3 regions of the Aliiglaciecola sp. genome follow, and region 1 is predicted to be linked to each of the others. Evidence: predicted binding sites of a transcription regulator. Region 1 holds the regulator's gene; each other region holds the start of a gene.
What was found. Region 1 encodes FNR, which switches genes on or off when oxygen is low (the NO sensors DNR and NnrR bind a similar motif). Its sites were predicted from a motif close to TTGATCTAGATCAA; they were not measured.
Positions count from the first base shown of each region.

Region 2: a site for FNR is predicted at 1,099-1,112, ahead of ABJV04_RS00890 (universal stress protein). Genes of this name have one in related genera too.
Region 3: a site for FNR is predicted at 1,216-1,229, ahead of hemN (oxygen-independent coproporphyrinogen III oxidase). Genes of this name have one in related genera too.

Region 1 is NZ_JBDWYG010000031.1:108,025-110,300, forward strand. It holds gene uspE (universal stress protein UspE) at 1-459, opposite strand, end outside; gene fnr (fumarate/nitrate reduction transcriptional regulator Fnr) at 573-1,310, opposite strand; gene ABJV04_RS07140 (sulfite exporter TauE/SafE family protein) at 1,336-2,001, opposite strand; gene ccoS (cbb3-type cytochrome oxidase assembly protein CcoS) at 1,998-2,183, opposite strand; gene ABJV04_RS07150 (heavy metal translocating P-type ATPase) at 2,196-2,276, opposite strand, start outside.
Region 2 is NZ_JBDWYG010000007.1:195,151-197,426, reverse strand. It holds gene thrA (bifunctional aspartate kinase/homoserine dehydrogenase I) at 1-547, opposite strand, end outside; gene ABJV04_RS00890 (universal stress protein) at 1,186-1,596, shown strand; gene ABJV04_RS00885 (MarR family transcriptional regulator) at 1,803-2,216, opposite strand.
Region 3 is NZ_JBDWYG010000017.1:252,357-254,632, forward strand. It holds gene hemN (oxygen-independent coproporphyrinogen III oxidase) at 1-1,155, opposite strand, end outside; gene ABJV04_RS04010 (TonB-dependent receptor) at 1,330-2,276, opposite strand, start outside.

The sequences.
Region 1 (2,276 bases):
GCTTGGCCAGTCATGCTCTTTGACTAGCAATACAGGCACGGGAGACTTTCGCAAAATATGCCAATCGGTAGGGGTGAAAATAACCGATTTCAAGGTGTCATGCTCGTGAGTGCCTTTTACAATTAAGTCATAACTGTGGTCAATCACCTCAAATAAGACACTTTCATAAGGACGATTATGCCAAACTACTTTGATATCTACAGAGATTGAAGAGTTAGCTGCCAATGGCTCAACGATATTGGCTAGCCAATCAGTTTTATCATCTACCACAGCTTGGCGCATTGTTTCGCGTTCATCTACGGTCAACATAGTGGTCATTTCATAAGAGAAATCGTAAATGGATAGAAAGGCAGTAACACTGGCCCCCGTTTTTTGTGCCAGCAAGAGAGCCCGTTTAAAGGCTTTCTGATCATCGGTGGTCGGGTCTACAACGGCTAGTATTTTGTTAAATATGGACATTAGTTAACTCCCTTATAAGGTTTACACTTTCATCTTAAGTGTATGGGTACTTTAGCTATTTTGCCAGTTAACCGATTATTTGTTTTGACCTAAATCAACTTAACAGGAAAGGCCTATCCGCAGGCTTTATTTTGTAAAACATGCTCACCGAGCTTATCTCTAAGGGAGGCTAAATCGGGGATCTGGATAAACTTGCCATCTACTTTTATGATATTTTCTTTTTGAAAACGGGTTAATAAACGGCTGACGGTTTCTACGGTAAGACCTAAATGGTTACCTATTTCGTTACGCGTCATGGTTAAATTGAACTCGGTTTCAGAAAAACCACGAGAGTGAAAGCGGTCGGATAAATTAATCAAAAAATGTGCAAGACGTTCCTCTGCAGTACGTTTATTCAAGAGCATCATCATACTATGGTCTTGGTTTATTTCCGTGCTCATTATCTTAAGCATTTCTTTACGTAATGTCGGAAGTTGCTCGCTCATAGTGTCGAGCTTGTCATAGGGCAACTCACACACCATAGAGGTTTCCATGGCTTGGTTGTAACTTTGGTACTTTTCTGAAAAGAGTCCGTCGAAACCAACTATATCACCAGGAAAATGAAACCCGGTTATCTGTTGTTCTCCATCAGGGGAGGTAATATAGGATTTAAATGAACCTGTTCTTACCGCAAATAATGAGGTGAATTTTTGTCCTGGAATAGTGAGCTGATCATTTTTATGCAAAGGACGTTTACGCTCGATTATCTCATCTAAACTTTCCATTTCTGTTTGGTTCAGGGCTACGGGGATGCAAAGATGGTTAAAACTACAATTTTGGCAGCGAATACTGAACTTGTTCGAATCAGACATTAGATAATTCCACTTAATTCATTAGTTACCAATTATGAATCCCTTGGTAACATAAAATCAAGCCAAATAAGCACAATAAAACTGCAACGCTACGTTTTACCAAGGGTTGTGTTAACCAACTTCTGATTTGAGTGGCGCTAGCTCCCATTGCTAACATAATAGGCAGTGTGCCTAAACCAAAACAAAACATGGTCAACGCACCTTGTACTGCGCTGCCAGTGGAAACACTCCAGGTTAATGTTGAATATACTAATCCGCAGGGCAGCCAACCCCAAATCACACCATAGGGCACGGCATACATTGGGTGTTTAAAGGGAATAAAACGTTTTGACAACGGGCTGATTTTACGCCAAAAAATAGCACCGACTTTTTCGACTTTAGTGAGCAACTTTGACCATTGACCCACATAAAGCCCCAGTAACACCATAAATACCCCACCAAACAGGGTGAGTACTTGTGGGTTGATGAAAGATTGGGTTGTGACAACTTGCCCTAAAAGTCCGGCGATAGCGCCAGCAACACTGTAGGATAAAATACGTCCTGTATTATAAGCGATTAAAAATGGCCATTGTGACTGATTTTTTGGCAAGGCAAAGGTAAACGAGGTAACAATACCGCCGCACATCCCTGCACAATGTACACTACCTGCAAGACCAATTAAAATCGCTGAGAACCAGCTGATATCGTTCATTCTTCTTCAGTTTTAGGGGCTTTTTGTGGTGCTTTTTTGTCTACGTCATCATCGAATAAAATGTTGTAACCTTGACGTTCTAAATCTTCAAATTGATTTGACTTAACTGCCCAAAAAAAGATCCCGATAGCTAACAAAACGAGCAGTATAGCGATGGGGATTAATACATAAATAATACTCAATTTAGTTTCCTATTAACGGAGCAGACGAATTGAATTTGCTACTACAATGATTGAACTTAAAGACATACCGATAACGGCCATCCATGGGCTTAA
Region 2 (2,276 bases), on a different contig from region 1:
CAGATTTATCGTAAACAAACTCCGAGAAGCGGGCTTTGCTTACTGCAACATCGGCAATGCTATCTAAGTATTCACCTTCGGCAACAATATAATTAACCGGATCAATAATGTGATTTTTTTGGCCTAGGGCGTTCAGTATTTCACTGAAAATATTCACACTGACATATTCGCCCATACTTAAAATTTTGGCGGTAATTTGGTCTGGTGCACAACGCAGTAACTGAATGCCATCTAGATGCTGTTTCAATTCAGCTAAAATTGTATCAATAAAACTGCTTAAACGGGCTTTGCGGAAAGCAGGCAATTGCTCAGCTAAGTCGCTAGCAATACCATTTAATGTCATATCTAATTTGGCATACAATTCGCCAAAGTCATTTCCCGCACTTGCTTGTTCACATAACAACGACAATGCATTTGTCACTCCCTTTGGAGCTGATAAAACCACTGCTGCACCGTTTTCTTCATGGCTAGCTAAACTGATGTCTTTAACCGACAAATAACGTTTAGCATCGGCCATTGAAGAGCCACCAAATTTCAACACCTTCATTTATTGCTCCTGTTTACTTCTGTTCCGCTGCTTGAGATTCGCATTCTAATTTCGCACTTTAACCCAACTCTGAAGCCATCTATTTGTTGTGTAGCCATTTAAAGTAGGCAAATAATTTTGCTGTAAATAACAAAAAGCCCGCTTGAGTCGCGGGCTTTTTTAAATTTCTTTAAGCACTAGCCAGCGACCAACTCGTTTGAGGTGGTAATCATAATCATGCCGATGGTGCTTATTATTATTTTCATGGGCTTCAATTTGCCGTATAGACGTCTATATGTCAACCGTCAAAGGGTGATTTGTTGGCGATTTATGCTGATCTAATTACTCTAAGGTAGAATTAAATGGATTGAATAGGTACTTCACATCGTCACACGAGTAAATATTTAACCTTTACTGCAGTTTACTTTGTAATGAGTCATTCGTTAATGAATGACTGGATCTGGACAAACAGGATAAATCTAACATTGAGAAGTTTAGAAACTGAAAATAAGACTTCACCCTACTCCCCATGCTGTCTGAAGCCGGTTAGGGGAGCTAAATATCAGCTAATATTGATGTGAATCATATATTTGCCGCTATTTTATGGGTAGTATAAGAATGAATAAAAACTTCAGATTGATAATGATTAAGGAGCAATTATGTATAAAACAATCCTGTGTGCTATTGAGGCGTCTACAGAAGGGAAACAAGTTCTCGCTAAAGCTGCTGAAATGGCAGAGTTATACGGCAGTAAGTTAATTGTTATGCATGTTCTGCCTTACCAGTTATTGCCTAAGGATTATCAAAAAGAACTGAAAGACAAAATATCTCCTAAAATTGAAGAGTTGTGCGCAGACTTCAATGTCCCTAAAAAGAACCGCATCATTAAGGTTGGTAAACCTTATGAGCTAATATGCAATGAAGGGATTAAACGAAAAGCTGACCTAATCATGCTAGGCACACACTCTAAAAAAGGCATTCAAGCATTAATCGGTTCTACCGCGAATGGCGTTGCAAACTATGCAGACTGTGATGTTTCATTAGTAAGAATTGCAAAGTCTAGCAAATAAGCAAGGAACGATATTCGATCTATTGTTACCTGCAGTTTCGAGGTAACAATAGATTAAGTCGGGTAAAGCTACAGTGCGAACCTGTTAATAATTGCTGTTCGCGCAAAGGTTAAAAACAAGGAGGTCAGATTCGTTGAAATGTCTTTCGGGCCTTTAGTTGTTAATTCAATCATTAAACTATTTTCTAAACTCAGACCTTGCAGCCATTATTGCAAGTTACCTTTGAACTCGTTTGCAAGTTGAATAAAGAGTTCTACCTTCTGCGGTTCAATATCTTTGAGCATAGTGTCGAAAACTTGCTTTTCAATTTTGTTAAATTTGTCGAGATATTGTGTTCCCCTGCCAGATAACGACAAAATTTGACTACGGCCATCTTCTTTATTGCTAGTTTTTATGACTAACTCCTGATTAACGAGCTCTTTAATCAAGCGGTTAATTTGAGCTTTATCTCGTCCCATAAAAGTGGCTAGCTTTTGTCCAGTACAATCTTCAATCTTAGAGATTACCTTTAGCGACTTTAAATGCATTGGCGATAAGTCTGAGTCCATTTGCTTAACCTGTTCAATAATTTTATTGCGTACAGTATGAAAAAGGCTAAACAGCGCTTCATTTAATTCCATTATTTCTCCATATCTAGAAAATCAACAACAACTTAGTTGACATTGTCAACCAATGTAAAT
Region 3 (2,276 bases), on a different contig from region 1:
GGATTTATCTAGGGTGAAGTTACACATTAATTGGCTAATAACGAAGCCTCTAATTTGGTCATCAAGGTTTAATTTGACGCCTTTGTGAACCGCACTATGGGTTTCATTTAATCCTTGATAATACTCGCCTAATTGTTTGTAGTTTTGACTGAAACAATCACCGATATTGCTGATTGCGGATACTCCAAAACCAAGTAGATCGCAATCTGCGTGGGTGGTGTAGCCTTGAAAATTACGGTGCAGTTTTTGTTGCTTTTGTGCCTTGGCTAGTTCGTCATTTGGTTTAGCAAAATGATCCATACCAATCATGTTGTAACCTGCATCTAGAAAACGTTCAATTGCTAACTTCATCAGTTCCAGTTTTTGATTTACATTAGGCAGCCACTCATCACGTAGTTTTCGTTGGGCAGGAAAGCGTTCCGGTAAATGGGCATAACTAAACAGAGATATTCTTTGCACACCCATTTGAATTACTTTATCAACAGTGCGTTCAAATCGTTCTGGGGTTTGATGGGGAAGCCCATAAATCAGATCTAAATTAACTGAGTTAAAGCCAATTTTATTTGCTCGTTCAACAATTTGTTCGATCAATTCTGTAGATTGCACCCTATTTATAGCTTTTTGCACCTGGGGATCAATATCTTGAACACCGATACTGAGTCGGTTAAAACCAATATTAGCAAGGTGGTCAATGTAATCTAAGGTTAAGTTTCTAGGGTCTATTTCTATACCAATCTCTACGTCTTCGCTAAGTTTGAAGTGACTTTTCAATACCGCTATTAAGTTTGAAAGCTGTTGTTTGCTTAAGAAACTTGGGGTACCTCCTCCTAAATGAATTTGACGAACTACGTACTTCTTAAACAACTCCTGACGCTGAGTAATTTCAGCCAGTAAATGAAACATATAATCCTCCGCCTTTTCTGGGTGGCGGGTGACAACTTTGTTGCATCCACAGTAGTAACATAGACTGTGACAAAAGGGGATATGAATATAAAGTGACAGATCCGTATTCGGTGAAGTCTTTACCGCTTTGATTAAATCATCATTGTAAAAAGATTCACTAAAGGACAATGCCGTAGGGTAGGAGGTATAACGTGGCCCATTTGTGTTGTATTTTTCAAGTAAATTGGGGTCGAAGAATCGTTTTGAGTTCATGGTGTAATTCGCAATAATCATTTAGTTATTGCAGTTTAGTTTTTTTACATTTGAGCTTTATTGATCTTGCGCAATATTTTGCCAACTTGAAAATTGTGGTTAAATTTGTGAGGGAGTAGACGTAAAAAATGGCAGATTAACTGCCATTTTTATGCCTATCAAATGATTAAAACTTTAACGTTCACGGTAACCAAAAAACTTATTCGCTATAATTTCCTCAGCAACACTTTCGGGAACTGCACTTTCCCACTCCCCGCGACCTAACGGTAGTTGCCTCAATAAATCTCGGGAATAGATTGAAAATAATTCGCTATCACTGCATTCAATTCCGGCAAGGAAACCATTTTCCAGTAGATGTCGATAAAGGAAACGTAAGTGTTCTGGAACTTTTACCAAGGTGAAGTCATTGAGTTCGCCATTTTCATCTATCTCTGGATAGATATACATGCGGGTATTGTCCGGAAACAGTTTTCCGAAGCCTTCCATAATTCCGCCTTCAACACCTTTATAGCTGGCTTCATCAAAAATCTGTTTGATATTTACCATACCCACCACAATGCCTATTTGCATCTTGGTGTATTGACGGAAATAAGCCCGTAACGAGAAATAACGAGTATAGTCTGACACCATCACGTTATAACCTAAAGAGTTAAGCAGTTGTACTCGCGCGACTATGTCTTTTTCAGGCATTTGCGCGTCGTTCCCTTTCATATCATTTAAGGATATTTCTGCAATGACCGCTGTATTCGATTTATCCACACCTTTTAGTTCGTAAAAAGATGTTTGGCCTTGTTCAATCATATCGACATTGAGCTTGGTGACTGGCCTGAATGAACCTCGAATGGTGAGAATATTCTTTTTGTACAGTAGTTCTGCGGGGATCGCCACACTGCCATCGGGTTTGAACATGACTGCGCGGGTTTTCCAGCTGCGGATCAGGTGCAAATTTTTAATTCGATTATCCACATCAAGGAAGTAGGGGCCTTTGAAGTCGATAAAGTCAATTTCAACTCGATTGGGTTTCATGTTATCGGTGAGTGAGTCGATAATCATTTTTGGATCTTCAAAATAGAAATAAGCAGCGTATATTAAATTCACGCCAATCACGCCTAATGCTTGTT